DNA from 2 places in the Paenibacillus sp. DS2015 genome. Region 2 is predicted to be linked to the other one. Evidence: riboswitches for the same ligand, from Rfam matches in the RefSeq annotation. Region 2 holds a riboswitch; the other holds the start of a gene.
The links. Region 2 has a riboswitch for cyclic di-GMP ahead of J2T13_RS13590 (transglutaminase-like domain-containing protein). Riboswitches for the same ligand answer to the same signal wherever they lie in the genome.
Positions count from the first base shown of each region.

Region 1 (7,883 bases), on a different contig from region 2:
GTACGCCATTGGTGAGATTGAATCGTACGGTTCCGGATGGAGCCGCTGATGTATATGTGAAGTTAGAAATGTTTAACCCCTCGGGAAGTGTGAAGGATCGAGCTGCGTTTAATCTGATTGATACGGCTGAGAAGAATGGTCTCCTAACCCCCGGAGGAACGATTATTGAACCTACGAGTGGCAACACAGGAATTGGGATTGCGATGATTGCAGCAGCCAAAGGGTATAAGGCGATTCTGATCATGCCGGATAACATGTCCAAGGAAAGAATTAATATATTGAAAGCTTACGGTGCGGATGTGGTTTTGACGCCAAGTAGCGAAAGAATGCCAGGCTCTATTGCTAAGGCGCTGGAGCTACAGGAAGGGATTCCGGGCAGTTTCATCCCACAACAATTCGAGAATCCAGCTAATCCTGATATCCATCGGATGACGACAGCGCCGGAAATTCTGGAGCAGATGGAGCACCGGCTTGATGCGTTCGTAGCTACAGCAGGTACTGGGGGGACAATTACCGGTACAGGCGAGACGTTGCGTAAGGCTTTACCGAATATTCACATTGCTGTGGTTGAACCGCAAGGATCGCCAGTTCTATCAGGAGGAGTGCCGGGCCCACATAAATTGGTGGGAACAAGCCCGGGTTTTGTGCCAAGTATCCTAAACACAGATATATATGATGAAATTATTCAAATTTCGGATGAACATGCGATTGGAATGATGAAGGATTTAGCGCGTTTGGAAGGGGTGCTGGTAGGCCCGTCCTCAGGTGCATCTGTCTATGCGGCGATTCAGGTAGCTAAGAAATTAGGCGCAGGTAAAAGAGTAGTATGTATCGCTCCTGATACAGGTGAGCGTTACTTAAGTATGGATTTATTCTAAGGCTACAGATCGCTCATAAGTCTATAGCTCCATGGTAGAACATGCGAAAGGCACCAAAAAGGCATCCACTCATCGGGGTGCCTTTTTGGTGTTGTATTATGCCTTTTATGATGCAGTATGCAGTGTCTATAGTAGCGCTTTTGTATAATGAAAAGGTACTGTTCCAGACTTAGCAAATATGTATGGTCTCCGCCCCTTCGTGAGCCATGAAATCAAGATATTCTGTGGCACGGTCCGATGAGGGGGCTAAAGTGACATTTATGGGTGCAGGTGAAGGACCATGTATCGTACTGTTGTTAACAGCGGAGGCTCGTAAATATATAGGTACTATGGTTCTTGTGTAGTTGGGTGAAGAGATCTAATCCTTGAGTTGGCGTTAGGAGCAGGATACCCATGGTCCTACTTTTTTTCTGCTTTTTTTCAAGAAGTATGATTGTAACGGAAAGATTTTACAATATTTTCAGAAAATAATGAAAGTGTGTAGAAAAATATCCAAAACGGTAGTAATATGGAACTATTCTGTTTCTAGTTCTTGGAAAAGCATATCGGCAAAACTACTGAAAAGTAGTGACGCAAAGCTATAGGGACTACTTCCTCGAGGAAATGTCAGCCAGTTGCACTTGATTTGGTGGTGCCTATGGCAGTTTTTGCGATATAGGCATCTTTTTTTTTGGATTTTTAGCAGAATATTTATGGAACGATCAGTAAAGGGGGTATTTTAGTATTACGTAGATTTGTCTATATAGTCAGCCGAATTACCTAAACCAAAGTAAATTACATAACAAGAGGAGATAGGAAATGAAGTTGCCACAATTATTTGGATTTTTCACCAAAAGAAGTATTGTTACTAAAAATATGCTTTTGACGAGTCTATTCATCATCTTGACAGGCAGTATATTAATTGCATCCAGTAATTATATTCAGGGACGGGTTCTGACAAATCAATTAAATTCAGATTCAGAAAAAATTATGACTGCTTGGATCAACAAAGTAACACCCGAAGAGGCAGCAGAGGCAAAGGCGAACACTGACCGTAATTCACCCATTCAGAAGAAATTAATGGGGATATTTGATGAATTGTCCATTGTACACCCTAACGTTGCACAAGGATATATCTATGGTTCTGAACTTGAGGACGGCTATAAAACGTCTAATATTGCTTTTCCAACAGCCATATTAGATATCTTTGAAGCGGAGGGTATGCATTTAGGAGACATGTATGATCAGCCTACCCTTATCGTAAATGCTCTTAAGGACATGATGAAGACGAAGCAGATGACCTTCACTAAACCGTATAACGATGATTATGGGAATTGGGTAACGGTACTTTCCCCCCTTCAAGATAGTACAGGAACTGTATTCGCATATATGGCCATGGATATCGATGCAAGCTTAATTGCAGAAGGTAAGCAAGAATTAGTTAAATATACGACACTAGTTTTACTAGCGACATTGATCGTTATAATAACGATGCAATATTTCACTTTGAAGCGAACCTTTGCTCCGGTGAAAGATTTGATGGGCGCCTTGGATAAGCTAAGTCAGGGAGACTTTAGTGTTCAATTAGCAACGGGTAAAGATGAACTTGGTAAGGTAGCCGAGAAGTTTAATATGACCGTAAATAATATAAATAGCTTAGTAACGACAATCAAAACGGTATCTACAGAATCAGCTGAGGAATCCAAAATGTTGTTCTCTACTGTGGAGGATAGTCATGCGAACTCCATGGCAATTACGACGAATATTGAGGAGATATCGGAACGGGTATCTCAGCAAAGTAAGTCTATATCGGAGAGTGTGACGTCACTTGAGGAAATTTCCTCAGGAGTAGGTACGATTGCTGCAAGCAACACGATGTTAACGGATACGTCTATGCAAATGAGAGAACAGTCTCAGCAAGGTAGTGACAATGTAGGTAGAGTGATGAGCCAGATGGACTCGATTCAGAAATCTGTCTTAAATTCGGTGATTTCAATTGAACAGCTTCAGAAGCGTTCTGGAGAAATTGGTGAGATCGTACAAGTCATCACAGAGATTGCCTCACAAACCAACCTTCTGTCTTTAAATGCCAGCATTGAAGCGGCTAGAGCAGGAGAAGAGGGACGGGGATTCGCAGTTGTTGCTAACGAGGTGAAGAAGTTATCTGAACAGTCGGGGAAATCAGCTGAGAAAATTACAGAGCTAGTCCATCATATTCAACAAGAAACATTAATAGCTGTATCGGCGATTAACGAGGGCGAACAGAACGTAGAAGTAGGTATTGAGATTGTGAAAGAAACGGGTATGTTGTTTGAGGGAATATTAGTCGCTACGGAGTCCGTTACAAGTCAGATTCAAGAGGTTTCTGCTGCAACGGAGGAAATGGTGGCAGAGACAGAACAGGTCACATCCTCGATCAAGCAACTTGCTGTATTGGCAGAGAAGAATGCAGTAGTCGCAGATCAGATTATGGAAAGAGCTCAGGAACAACGCTCTTCCTCTGATAAACTTGTCAAATCAGCGGAGCATTTGAATCATATTTCTGATGAACTAGAAGTCCTAGTCGACGGATTGAAGATTTAGTAATGACGTGTCGTCTGCGAATGACAGTCACAAATAATAGCATGAGTTTCTTATTCACTGCAATTCTAGATAGAGAGATAGAAAAGATAGATAGAAAAGATAGAGATATAGGTAAGGAGCGGATACTGTGAATACTTTGTTGATGGCAGAGCATATCAAGACATATTGGTTGGAGGAGCTTAAGGCTCCTCTATCCACATTCGATATATATACGGATTTCCCTAAACACCCCACGGTTAGAGAGGTGCAGCAAACAACCTTTTTATTGAATGTAGATGCAGAGAAGATCAACAAGTTTAAAGATCGAAGTGATATGCATGGTTGGATGCTTAGTTGCTATATAGCGTTTCTGTATAGAATGACAGGTGAGAAAGATCTGGTAATAGGCGTAAAAGATAGCAGAGGAAATGTATTACCGTTCCGGACGTTTTGTGAAGGGAATATTTCATTTCAAGAATTGTTTACACAGATTTCAGATAAATTGGAACATACCTATGCGGCCAGCTTACCCGTCTCGGTAATTGAAGAAATGGTTGGGCAATCTGCCATTGTGAAGACGATCTATGGTGTGGATAGTATGCTTGAGGATAGTTCACTAAACTGGTCTGTACAGGAAGAAGAAGGCCAATGGGTGATCCACATTGCTTATCACAAAAATCTGTTCAAAGAGAGCACTATTCGTAAATTTGCGCGTCACTTCCAGTACATTGTAAAGGCTGCAATGGTGACGGAGGATATTTCTATTGGAAGTATACCAATGCTGACTGAAGAAGACGTGGAAGCCTATGATGTACTTAACGATACAGCAATGGAGCTTCCGCTTGCGATGAGCGTTCCCGCGATGCTTCAATCGGTGTTAAGTCGTTTTCCCAATAGAATAGCTCTTTCTTCTGGAATTACGCGCTTAACTTATAGCCAGTTGGATCAATTGTCCAATCAAGTAGCTCATATGTTGTTAGCTAAAGGGCTTGTTAAAGGTGGATTTGTCTCCATATTCATGGAGAGAAGTATCGAAGCCATTATAGGGATGCTTGGTGTTCTGAAAGCTGGTGGAGCATATGTCCCTCTTGATCCAGAGCACCCAGACGATCGGAATGCCTACATTATAAAGGATACACAATCTAAATTTATCATTACAAAAGATCACTATACAGCCAGGTTAGACGTGTTATTGGATCAACATGGTGCAGACGATGCGGTCTTCTGCATAGATACTCAACTTCATTTGTATCCTCAGGATCCTATCGATGTACAGATAGATGGAGACGATCTGGCTTATGTGATCTACACTTCGGGCTCTACAGGTAAGCCTAAAGGGGTTATGATCGCGCATGCAGGTGTTATTAACCTTGCCACTGCAACGATGAATCACCTGGAGTTGAACGAAGAAGATGTGATCATGCAGTATTCTACCTTTAGCTTCGATGCATCGGTATATGACATATTTAGTTCGATAAGTAGTGGTGCTAGGCTACATTTACTTTCCAATGAACAGCGTTTCTCGATTGAATCATTTACAGCAGCTATTGAAGAGGTCAAGGCAACGCGTATTGGTATTCTGCCTACGGTATTCTTCAATCAGTTATCCGCATATCTCAGTGATGAGGACGCACCGAAGCACAGCCAGATTAAGAGTCTTGTCATTGGCGGCGAAGCTTTGACTGGGGAGTCCGTTCGGGTATTCCAGAAGAAGCTTAATCACAGACCTATCATCGTAAATGCATATGGTCCTACAGAGGTAACGGTCGTGACGACCACGCATACTATTGATTATGAAGTTCCGGATCAATTATCTAACATTTGTATCGGGACACCAATCTCGAATTACGAAGTGCTTATTGTGAACGAGAATAATCAACTTTGTCCATTGAACGTTATGGGGGAATTGCTGATCAGTTCCATAGGTATGGCAAAGGGCTATTTGAATCAACAAGCAAAGACAGATGAAGTATTTGTCTCCGATCCTATGAACCCGAATTCCGGCAAAAGATATTATCGTTCGGGTGACATGGTCACATTAACGGAGAATGGCATACAGTACATGGGCAGAAAGGATTTACAGGTTAAGATCAGAGGATATCGGATCGAAATTGGAGAAATAGAGGATAACCTAGCCAAACTCGATAATATCAAAGATGTTGCCATCATTGCCAAAGAAGAAGCGGACGGAACGAAAATATTGGTTGCCTTTTATACTTCAAAGGATGGAGATGCGATAGGCAAGCATGAACTCGTCCAATCTCTAAGCACGAAGGTGCCGGCCTATATGATTCCGAGTCACTTCGGTTATTTGGAAGTGATGCCAGTATCTCCTACGGGTAAAATAGATCGCAAACAGCTTGCGGTGTATGAAGTGGAGGTAGTGGAAGAGGAGAATACGCATTATGACGCTCCTCGAAATGAACTGGAGCAAGAAATTTCAGCGGCTTGGGAGAAAGCGATCAAACGGACACGCATCGGTATTCATGATGATTTCTTCGAAGTTGGAGGGCATTCACTGAAGATATTGGAGATTCTCGTTATATTAAAGCCTAAGTTTCCAAATTTAAAAATAAACGATTTCTTCGCCTTTCCTACCATTGCACAATTGGCAGAAAGAGTTCTCGAACTAAAGTCCACTGTTGTGATCCATGACAGTGTAATCGATCCTTCCCTGATTCAAGACTTAGAGGAATTTCCTCGTTCATTTATGGCGAATACCCCAAGGGTAACTCATGAATACATCTATCAGAATATTTTATTAACAGGAGCTACGGGTTACTTGGGTTCACACCTACTGTATGAGCTGTTGTATACTACCGAGGCTGTCATTTACTGCTTGGTCCGTTCATCGGGTTCTGAAGATCCATACAAGCGTCTGACAGACACAATGAGGTCTTATTTTGGAAGTAGTATTGTAAATAAGATGGATGGGCGAATTGTTGCTGTACAAGGGGATCTGGAGAAAGAACAATTAGGGATACATGATACGGTTATGGCTATATTGCATGACAAGATTGATTCGATTATTCACTGCGCAGCCGAAGTGAAACACTTCGGAGAACCTGAGTACTTTGCCAGAGTTAATGTAGAGAGTACGAATCGACTTCTTGATATCGCCAGAAGGAAATCACATATTCGCTTTCACTTTGTATCTACATTAGGAATTCCAGAAGACTTGGCATCGAGTGATCAGTGGCAGACATTTATGGATCATGATACTTACGATTATACGGTGAGCATTGAGAATGTATATACGAACAGCAAGCTTGAAGCGGAGAAGCTCGTAGTCAGAACTTGTCAGGAAGAGGGCGTTGCGGTAACGGTATACCGTGTGGGCAATTTATCCTGTCACTCTCGTACAGGAGCATTTCAGAGCAATATTGATAGTAATGCATTCTATAGAATGCTCAAAGGAATGCTATTGTTGAAAAAGGCACCTCAGGTCAGTTGGCAGGTTGATATTACGCCAATCGATTACGCTGGACAAGCTATTACGGCATTGATGCATCATGAGGATACGGTAGGGAAGATGTTTCATATTTGCAATCCTATACAAATTCCATATGAAGAAATGATCGGATTCTTTCACAAATATGGGTATGACATCACCCTTTTGGATTGGACAGCGTACGAAGCGTGGGTATTAGATAGTAGCCAACCAAAGGAACAGGCTGGATTGGAGCTAGCGATGGCCCAATTAGAGGGAGATGGCGCGAAAAACTCCATCTACAGATACACCTGTCCACAGACGAGCGAGTATTTATTGCCCTCTAATGTGACATGCCAGGAACCTAATGAGGCATTCTTTAAACTCATGATTGATCATGCCATCGCTGTTGGTTACTTCGATAAGCCATAATGTAGTTTTATTTAGAGGCGGATTACTAAATCGAGCCAAGACAAGACAAGTGTGACGGGACTTAGCTTGGAAGGCCATCTGTCTACTATAAAAGTGTTTGAACAAAGAGCGGTCCACACTATGAAATCATAGGGTGGACCGCTCTTTAGGTTATTGTCGTAAATCCCCAAGAATGAGAGTCTATTATTTACCAAATATGTTGAAAGGTATGGTACAATTGGCGTTATTAGTAATACGAATATATCCAATTACAGATTACATATCTAAGTCGCATATTCATATTTCCATATATCCCTTTCAGGTTTATATGTTGTAAAGGAGAAAACGAATGTTAACTTCAAATCATCGTTCTGATCAGGATATGGACAACAAGAGTTTCAATCTACGACTTAATGCATTCTTTTTCAGTACATTCTTTATTTTTTGCATCATTATTATAAGACTGGCTGTTCTCCAATTTGTAGAAGGCCCTAAGTTAGCCATCAAGGAAACGAATAATCGGGTGAAGATTATTGCGCTGCCACCTGTAAGAGGGACCATTTATGATGCAACACATACGGCTATTGCCTATTCAACTCCGATGCAATCCCTTTTTATAACAC
Region 1 is NZ_JBNPWS010000027.1:5,440-13,322, reverse strand. Features, by position in the region: gene cysK (cysteine synthase A) at 1-878, shown strand, start outside; gene J2T13_RS19590 (hypothetical protein) at 1,085-1,222, shown strand; cyclic di-GMP riboswitch class I at 1,416-1,500, shown strand; gene J2T13_RS19585 (methyl-accepting chemotaxis protein) at 1,677-3,440, shown strand; gene J2T13_RS19580 (amino acid adenylation domain-containing protein) at 3,568-7,281, shown strand; gene J2T13_RS19575 (peptidoglycan D,D-transpeptidase FtsI family protein) at 7,610-7,883, shown strand, end outside.
Region 1: it holds a riboswitch for cyclic di-GMP, as region 2 does, so the genes downstream of both, J2T13_RS19585 (methyl-accepting chemotaxis protein) here and J2T13_RS13590 (transglutaminase-like domain-containing protein) in region 2, are expected to answer to the same signal.

Region 2 (7,883 bases):
TAGAGGGTGCATCTTGTCGAGTTGCAGTTAGTTCTATTTAGTTCAGTTATTCAATTACTACCTTGACGTACCAACCATTGCTCATACCACTCTGTAATATACGCGCTGGGTGGTTCATTAAATTCATCCAACAAAGTCGCAATCAAAGAGCTATACTGTCGATTAACCAATATATAATTGTCCATGCGTGCATATATTTTCATTAGAGCAAAATGGGCCTTTTCCTCTTGCACATGCTGAACACATATTTCAATATACCAAAATATAGACTCCTCCATCTGACCCTGTTCCTCATACCAATCTGCGATCCCATAAGAAATGCTAAGCCACAATTCCTTTAGCCGTTGACGTTCACTTTCCGCCCACCAATAATCATATTCCTGCAGGTAATTACCGGTATATAGTTTCATGATTTCTATGTAGTCGTCTATAGTATCTGCTGATAGAGGTGGGGATGAAGCTAATTTAGTCTCCCACTCTTCTACGTCTAACTGAACATCTTCAATAGTCAGAACATAATTCTCCATTGAATTAACAATTTGAAAATGTCCACCATATGATGTCAGTGTTTTACGAATATGATAAATGGCAGTATATAATTGCGAATATACTTTATCCGGTTCATGCTCCGGCCATAGCATATCAATCAACACCGATTTACGAACGAGTTGACCACGATGCTGAAGTAAATATAGAAACAACTCCTGCGCTTTCGCCGTACGCCATTGAATCACAGAAAAGTGTCGATTCGAGACTTCTACGGTCACTTGTCTAAATATATTCATCCGCAACGTAAGCGTCTCAATTTCAGTCTCAACTTGCTTAGATTCTACGCGTTCACTAATCCGATCTATGGTTTTAGTTAAGCGATCCGCTCCAACTGGTTTCACTATATAATCTACAGCATTTAGTTCAAAAGCTTTAACTGCATATTCATTATACGCCGTTACAAATACAATATTTAAATCTGGCTTCTGCTCGAGGAGCTGTTCTGCTAGCTCAATTCCACTTATTTCAGGTAAGCTTATATCTAAAAAAACCAAGTCTACTTCCTTAAGGAGAATCTCCTCTCTTCCAATAATCGGATCTATAAATTTGCCGATCACTTCTATATCTGTAAGCTTCATAAGTTGACGTTCCAGGTAATCGATAGCGAGTTGCTCATCATCTACAAGAATCACCTTCATATAATACTCCTTAATCATGGGAATTTATTATTATCATTTCTTGTGATAAGAATAACATAATTCGTAAAATGAAAAAGCACATGAACGTAATGTTCATGGCTTCTTTAGCAAAGTTTTTATTTAATATTGTTTGGATACTGAGTATTTAGATGCATCTTTTATCATCGTGAAAACTGTAGTAGTACCCTTCCAACCTGCATCAACCGTTGTATCCACGGTTACCCATTTATGATTTAAATAGACTTCATTCCAAGCATGATAGGAATCCACATATTTGGTCGTACCCATGACCATCTTCGTAGGAACGTCAACACTCCGCAGCATCGCTGCAAACAAAGCAGAATACCCATAACAAATATCTTTTTTTGACGATAATGTACGATCGATTTGAGGAAGATAATCTGCCGGAGCGCTTGATGCCAGTTTGTTATCATATTTAATATTGTTAATCACATAATTATAAATAACTTTTACTTTTTCCGTATCCGATGCTGAATTCTTTGTTAACTCTTTGGCCTTTTGAACAGCTAGGCTTGTATCATTCCAATTGACATTCTGAATTGAATTCAAATACACTATGGAGCTATCGCTCAAATCAAGCTTGATTGTATCCTTATACACAACTTGATATTTATTCCCACCTGTTTGTTCCAATACGCTAATTGTATAATCACCGTTTCCTAATTGAAGAGGAAATGCCTCTACTTGCTCGCCGGTAGCTAAATTATAAGAATATTGCTCTTGACCTTTAATAATTAAGAGCTTTGTCTTAACATCTGCCTTCACATCATACTGCACACTAATAATTCCCTTGCTTACACTAGCTTCATTTAACCAAGTACCTTCAGCAGCATAGATTGTTGTTCCACTAAACAATGGACATAAGACAACAAGTGCAACCAGAAGTAACATTAACTTTCTCATCCATACAACCCCCTTCGGTGGCCAGGCTGCCATCTTAATTTAGAAGGCCCTATAGCTTTGCGTCCCTACCTTTCGATAGGTTTGCCATTATCGTCTAAAGTTCTATTAACTGAACGCAACAAAAAAACTGTCCGTTCGGTAACTGGCTACCATCCAACTAGGAAGGCCCTATAGCTTTGCGTCCCGATCTTTCGAAAGGTTTGCCGTGATCTGAATAGCTTTATTAGTCCCATAGTATCATAATCTTCCGTTATTACAAAGTGATAATTCGACAAAACGACGTGGATTCCTAGACAATCCAACCGTATATGATTGAACCTCGAAACAGTTTCTCTACTCGTGTGTATGGTTTTATCGGCGATTTCTTAACTGAGGATAGCTAACTAATCATTGTAGGCAAAAAGAACCTATTTGTAGTAGAATATCATTCAAGGAAATTAAGTACTATTTGCCTAAAATACACTTTAAATTCTAATAATATCAAGAGGTGAAATAAGAAGAAATGTTAACTAAGAAGAATGTATCCTATGGTCTTAAAAGACTGCTACTTACCGTACTCACCTTTCAGTTTCTCTTATCTAATCCTTTTGTCGTAACGGCACAATCCAAATCTCCTTCCGTAGTTACACCAAGTCACTATGATGTTGTTGTGATCGGAAGTGAAATTCAAGGTGTATTGCTTGCCCGTGAAGCCCGGAACCTAGGGCTAAAGGTGCTTATTCTCGATCCTCGTAGCAAGCCAGGTGGGGAGTTAATTCAGGGACAGATGTATTCTCTTGATGATGTTAACGATAATAATGGAAAAAGCCTGGTTCAAGGTGAGATAAAAAACCTCTTTGACAGGTATAATGCAGGCACAATCCGAAAATCTCTCGATTTTGAGAGCTATTATAACAAGATTATTAAGGGTATCCCCCTCAAAAGTGGTATTGTTATCGATTCAATTAACAGTGTTTCCTCAAACAAGGACAAGTCCCTACAGTCTCTCACTTATCATGGAAAGGACGGTACCCAATATACGATTCAGTCTAAATACTGGGTTGAAAATACCGATTTCAATGCCCTTAGCAGTAGACTTATCGACAAACGTATTCCCGGAATGGAGACTCTCTATAACGGAAAACAGCCGGATTATATGGCTGCTACTTATATGCTGAAATTCAAAAATGTCAATTGGGGCAAACTCCATCAAACGATCCTCGAGGATTATCCATTGACGAACGTGCGGAAAAAATATGGTCCTAACACCTATGTAGATTGGCACTTTGCCACCGGATTCAGCAATATTACCGGAAAATATAAACCCCATAATAGTCCACTCAAGTTGCGTGGGTTAAATGTAACTGATCAGAAGAACGGGGAGGTTATCATCAACGCTTTGCTGATTTATGATGTCAATCCCTCTGATCCAAAATCGGTACAATCAGCGATTACGAAAGGTCGTGCCGAAGCGCCATACATATTGAGCTTTTTACGCAATAATATACCGGGCTTTGCGAAGGCAGAGCTGAACGGCTTCCCCGAATATTTATATATCCGGGACTACAATCGGTACGAGACCAAATATGTGCTCGATTATCCGGATTTAATGAATAACAGAATGTTCTGGGATAATGTCAGCATTGGGGGTTATTCAATAGATCTACAGGGCACTAAAACCATTCCGACAGGGATCGGTTTTGGTAAACCTGATCGTTACGGTCTGCCTCTGCGTTCATTTCAGCTAAAGTCTTATGATAATGTCCTCGTTGTGGGGAAAAATGTAGGAGCCAATATCAAAGCTTACGGCAGCGCACGTATTATGCCAACCACCGCCCTAGCAGCGCAGACCATCGGTATTATTCTTGGACGTGAGAAAAACATGAAGCTTACTGAGTTAACCGCATCCGACTTCCAAAGAATCCATAAATATCTGGAGAAAGATTATAAAATTAAAGTGCGACAATAAAAATGAACAACTTCAATTCTCCTCACCATGAGCAGCGTTAATTTTTAAGCAGGGACAGATATTTATAAATCTGTCCCTGCTTTTAATGTCAGTATTAACGGAGTCGCCGCTATCGTCCCTGCTAGAATGTAAAGCCTCTTCTCTATCTACATTAAAATACGATGTAGCTCTTCAAGTCTATGGCTTCAAAAGACTTCCAGAGCCCTTGATTTATTCTTTTATAATGTGCTTCAATCTCCGTTCACCACCTAATTTAAATATACAAATGCCACCGATGATAACCAGTACACCTATCAACTGCTTGAAGGTAAAAGGAACCTGTTTCAGACCTAACCAGCCCATAGAGTCCCACAATAAAGCACACCCGAGCTGCGCTGTCATAACGATAGAAATGGCATATGTAGGACCAAGCCGTTTTATCCCCTGTACCATACAGATGACCACGCCTACTCCGATTATTCCACTGAACCAGTACCAAAGTTGCATATCGTGGAGGGTAAATAGTTCCTTTCCTTCAAAGATTAGTCCCATCACCAGTGAAGCTAGGAATCCCATACCTAATACTAATGTAGTCGTCGCCCAAGATCCCGCTTGTTCATTCACCTTACTGTTAAAAATATTTTGAAGACTGACTAGCGAACCTGCTACAATCGCCAATACTATTCCTAGAATCATAACCTTTACTCTCCCATTTGCTGATGTTTATCCTGGTACACTAATTGAACTTATTCGTAGATATTATGACCTGAAAGCGCACTTAATCTTTCCCTATCTTTCACAAGAATGAACCCTTTGTTCCGCTCTATCAGACCCTCTGTACAGAACTGCCCAATCACGCGATTCAGATGTCTATAGCTAGTTCCAATGAAGTTTGCTGCATCCCTTATACTAACTGCACTTTGTTGACCTTTAAATAAAGCATCGGATTCATCAAAGGAAACAGATAATAAATAGCTTGCTAATCGTACTTCCACTGGATGCATCAAATTGAAGCTCAAAGAATTGTTTTTAATGCGAAACTTTCGTGTAATGATATTCAGTAAGAATTGCAGCAACGGTGAATAATCACTTCCGTATTTTTTTAACCAGCGATGATGAACACCGATCATACAGACAGACGATACTGCCTCAACCGTATTGACAATGTTAATACCCTGTACGTATTCAATATCGCCAATGGCCTCAAGTGGTGTTTTAAAAGAGAGAATAAGTGTTTTGCCTTCCACCGAAGTGGTATAGATTTTAACCTTCCCTTTAACAAGAACGTATAGAACCAGTGCAGGATCTCCTTGGGAACAGATGAGTTCCCCTTGCTCAAAGCTGTATAGCGACAAATGCGGTATTAATTGCTCATTAAATACGGATTCTAGTTGATGAGCATGTAAATAAAATGCTAGTTGCTCACGATCTTTAATTTCTTTCATTACTCAGTTACACCTCTAGTCATTAAGCTATCATCTTTATAGCATATACATACTATCACAAGCCTAGGATCACTACACCCGCTATCATCAACCCGATCCCAATGAACTGCGGTATCCTCATCTTCTGCTTCACCACACCGAACCATCCATTAATATCTATTATAAAAGTCAGACTTAGCTGGGCAATCATTAGTGCAGATACACTAAGCGTAACCCCAATATGCTGGATAGCCGAGACATTACTGAAAATAATAACCGCGGCTAAGGCACCACCCGTCAAATATAGCGGTTTCACTTGCTTAAATCCTTGCCATTTCCCATCCCGAACGAACAATAGGATTAGTAACGCTGTAACGAATCCAGTGAACTGTGTGAGAGTCGCAGCTTGCCATGTGCCGGTATCTTGACTAATCCGAGCATTCGCTACCCCTTGCAGAGTAATAAAGGCACCGCCTAAAAACGCAAATAACATCCCTTTCATCGTCTCTCTCCCTACCTAATACTTTTCTCTATATCATTAAATAATATATCCAAGTATTGTGGGAAGGACATATGTCCTCAACTTGTAAAAAAGCCCGAGGGAAATGCAGTATTTCAACCTGCAGTCTACTCGGCTATTGGATGCCCTTTTCTATAAAGGGGTATTTATGGATTGTCTTCGATGGTAAAACAAAACAAAGTCCCCTCTATATTTGATTGAAGCGTATATTGTATCTTTAGTACATTAGCTATATCTTCTATTATTTTTAATCCTAGCCCCTTATTATTACGATTCATATCGAAACCAATGCCATTATCTCTAATCGACACAACCTGATGATCAATGATTACCTCAAGCTTTTTAGCCTTTGAATGTTTTAACGTATTTTGAAAAATGTTATCAAATAATCTTTGGAGCCACAGAACGTTACTCGTCCATATCAGGTCTTTACCTACTGGGCTATATGTTAATTCAATATTTTGGATGCTGTATAGATAACCCCATTTCTTAACCATGCTTCCTAGTAACTCATTCATATTTACTTCGTCATTCACAATATAAGAATTATCCAAGGAATCTGTGGAATGTAAATTAAATTCATTGGTTAATTCAGCAACATATTGTACTTGTTGATCTATGGATTCTAATATGAGGGCTTGATCATTAGTTTTACCTTCTAAATAAAATAACTGCAGTCTTATAGCTGTTAAAGGTGTATTGATATCATGCCTTAATTTAGTCAAAAGCTCCTTTTTGATCTCCTCTTGTTGTTTAAGTTCTAATTCTCTATATGTTGTTCTTTCAATTAATAAATTCACCGACCTGATCAGTGCGCCTATTTCATCATCACTATTAACATCTAGTTTATTTGGTGTTTTTTCGTCACTCGCCAGATTCCGAATCGTTATATTTAGAACATTTATTTTATTTAAGAGTGAGTTAATCGATTTAGAGAATAAAAAGGCTAATAGAAATAATGATAAAAAAAACGCGACCAACATTGTCGGATAAGCAAAGGATTCATGAAAAGGAATGTCCTTCTTCGTACCTGTATAGGCAATATAATAGATCCCCATCATAAGGAAGTTAATCAATACTAATGATAATGGCACACAGATAATAATGGAAAATAATATTAACTGATATTTCCTTTTTAATTTCATTTTTTCATATAGGTATTTAGTCTATACCCTTCTCCATATATATTTTGAATAATTTCACCATTGATATCATTGATTTTTGTTCGGATTTTTTGGATGTGTACATTAATGATATTGTGATTCCGATCTTCAAGTTGCCATAAATAATCCAAAAAATGTTCCTTCGTTAAGATTCGATCCTTATGATCATATAAGTAAAAGAATATTTTACGCTCAATGGCCGTCAAAGCAACTTCATCATGCAAATGTTCATGGTAGACTCTCTTATGCTCTCCATCAATATATAATTGTTTGATTTGCGTATAAGTCCCATATTGATGTTCTAACATTTTCTGCATTCGTAGTAACAATTCTCTAGGGTCAAAGGGTTTGATCATATAGTCCTCCCCCATTGTTAAGCCGTGGAGTTTGCTATCCATATCTTGTCGAGCAGATAGAAAAATAATAGGAATGTTTAATCCAAGTGCTTTTATTCTCTTAGTCAATTGATAGCCATCTTCACCTGGCAACATCACATCCATGATAACTAAATCGATGTTATGGATGTGTTCCATGACTTCTCTTCCATCTTTCTCCCAGCGTACATAGTACTCTTCTTGTTGTAGTATTTGTTGTAATAGTTCACCAATCATTAAATCGTCTTCAACAATCAAAATGCGGTATCCCTTCATATAACGTAAACCTTCCATTCCAGAATAAGAATCAGTTAATTTCTCACTACTATTCATTGATAAAATGTGTGGCAAGATTGTATATCTC
Region 2 is NZ_JBNPWS010000014.1:30,205-38,087, reverse strand. Features, by position in the region: gene J2T13_RS13595 (response regulator) at 51-1,187, opposite strand; gene J2T13_RS13590 (transglutaminase-like domain-containing protein) at 1,308-2,111, opposite strand; cyclic di-GMP riboswitch class I at 2,125-2,207, opposite strand; cyclic di-GMP riboswitch class I at 2,246-2,326, opposite strand; gene J2T13_RS13585 (FAD-dependent oxidoreductase) at 2,614-4,059, shown strand; gene J2T13_RS13580 (DMT family transporter) at 4,270-4,734, opposite strand; gene J2T13_RS13575 (Crp/Fnr family transcriptional regulator) at 4,785-5,483, opposite strand; gene J2T13_RS13570 (DMT family transporter) at 5,539-5,964, opposite strand; gene J2T13_RS13565 (sensor histidine kinase) at 6,129-7,127, opposite strand; gene J2T13_RS13560 (response regulator transcription factor) at 7,124-7,795, opposite strand; gene J2T13_RS13555 (alpha/beta fold hydrolase) at 7,845-7,883, opposite strand, start outside.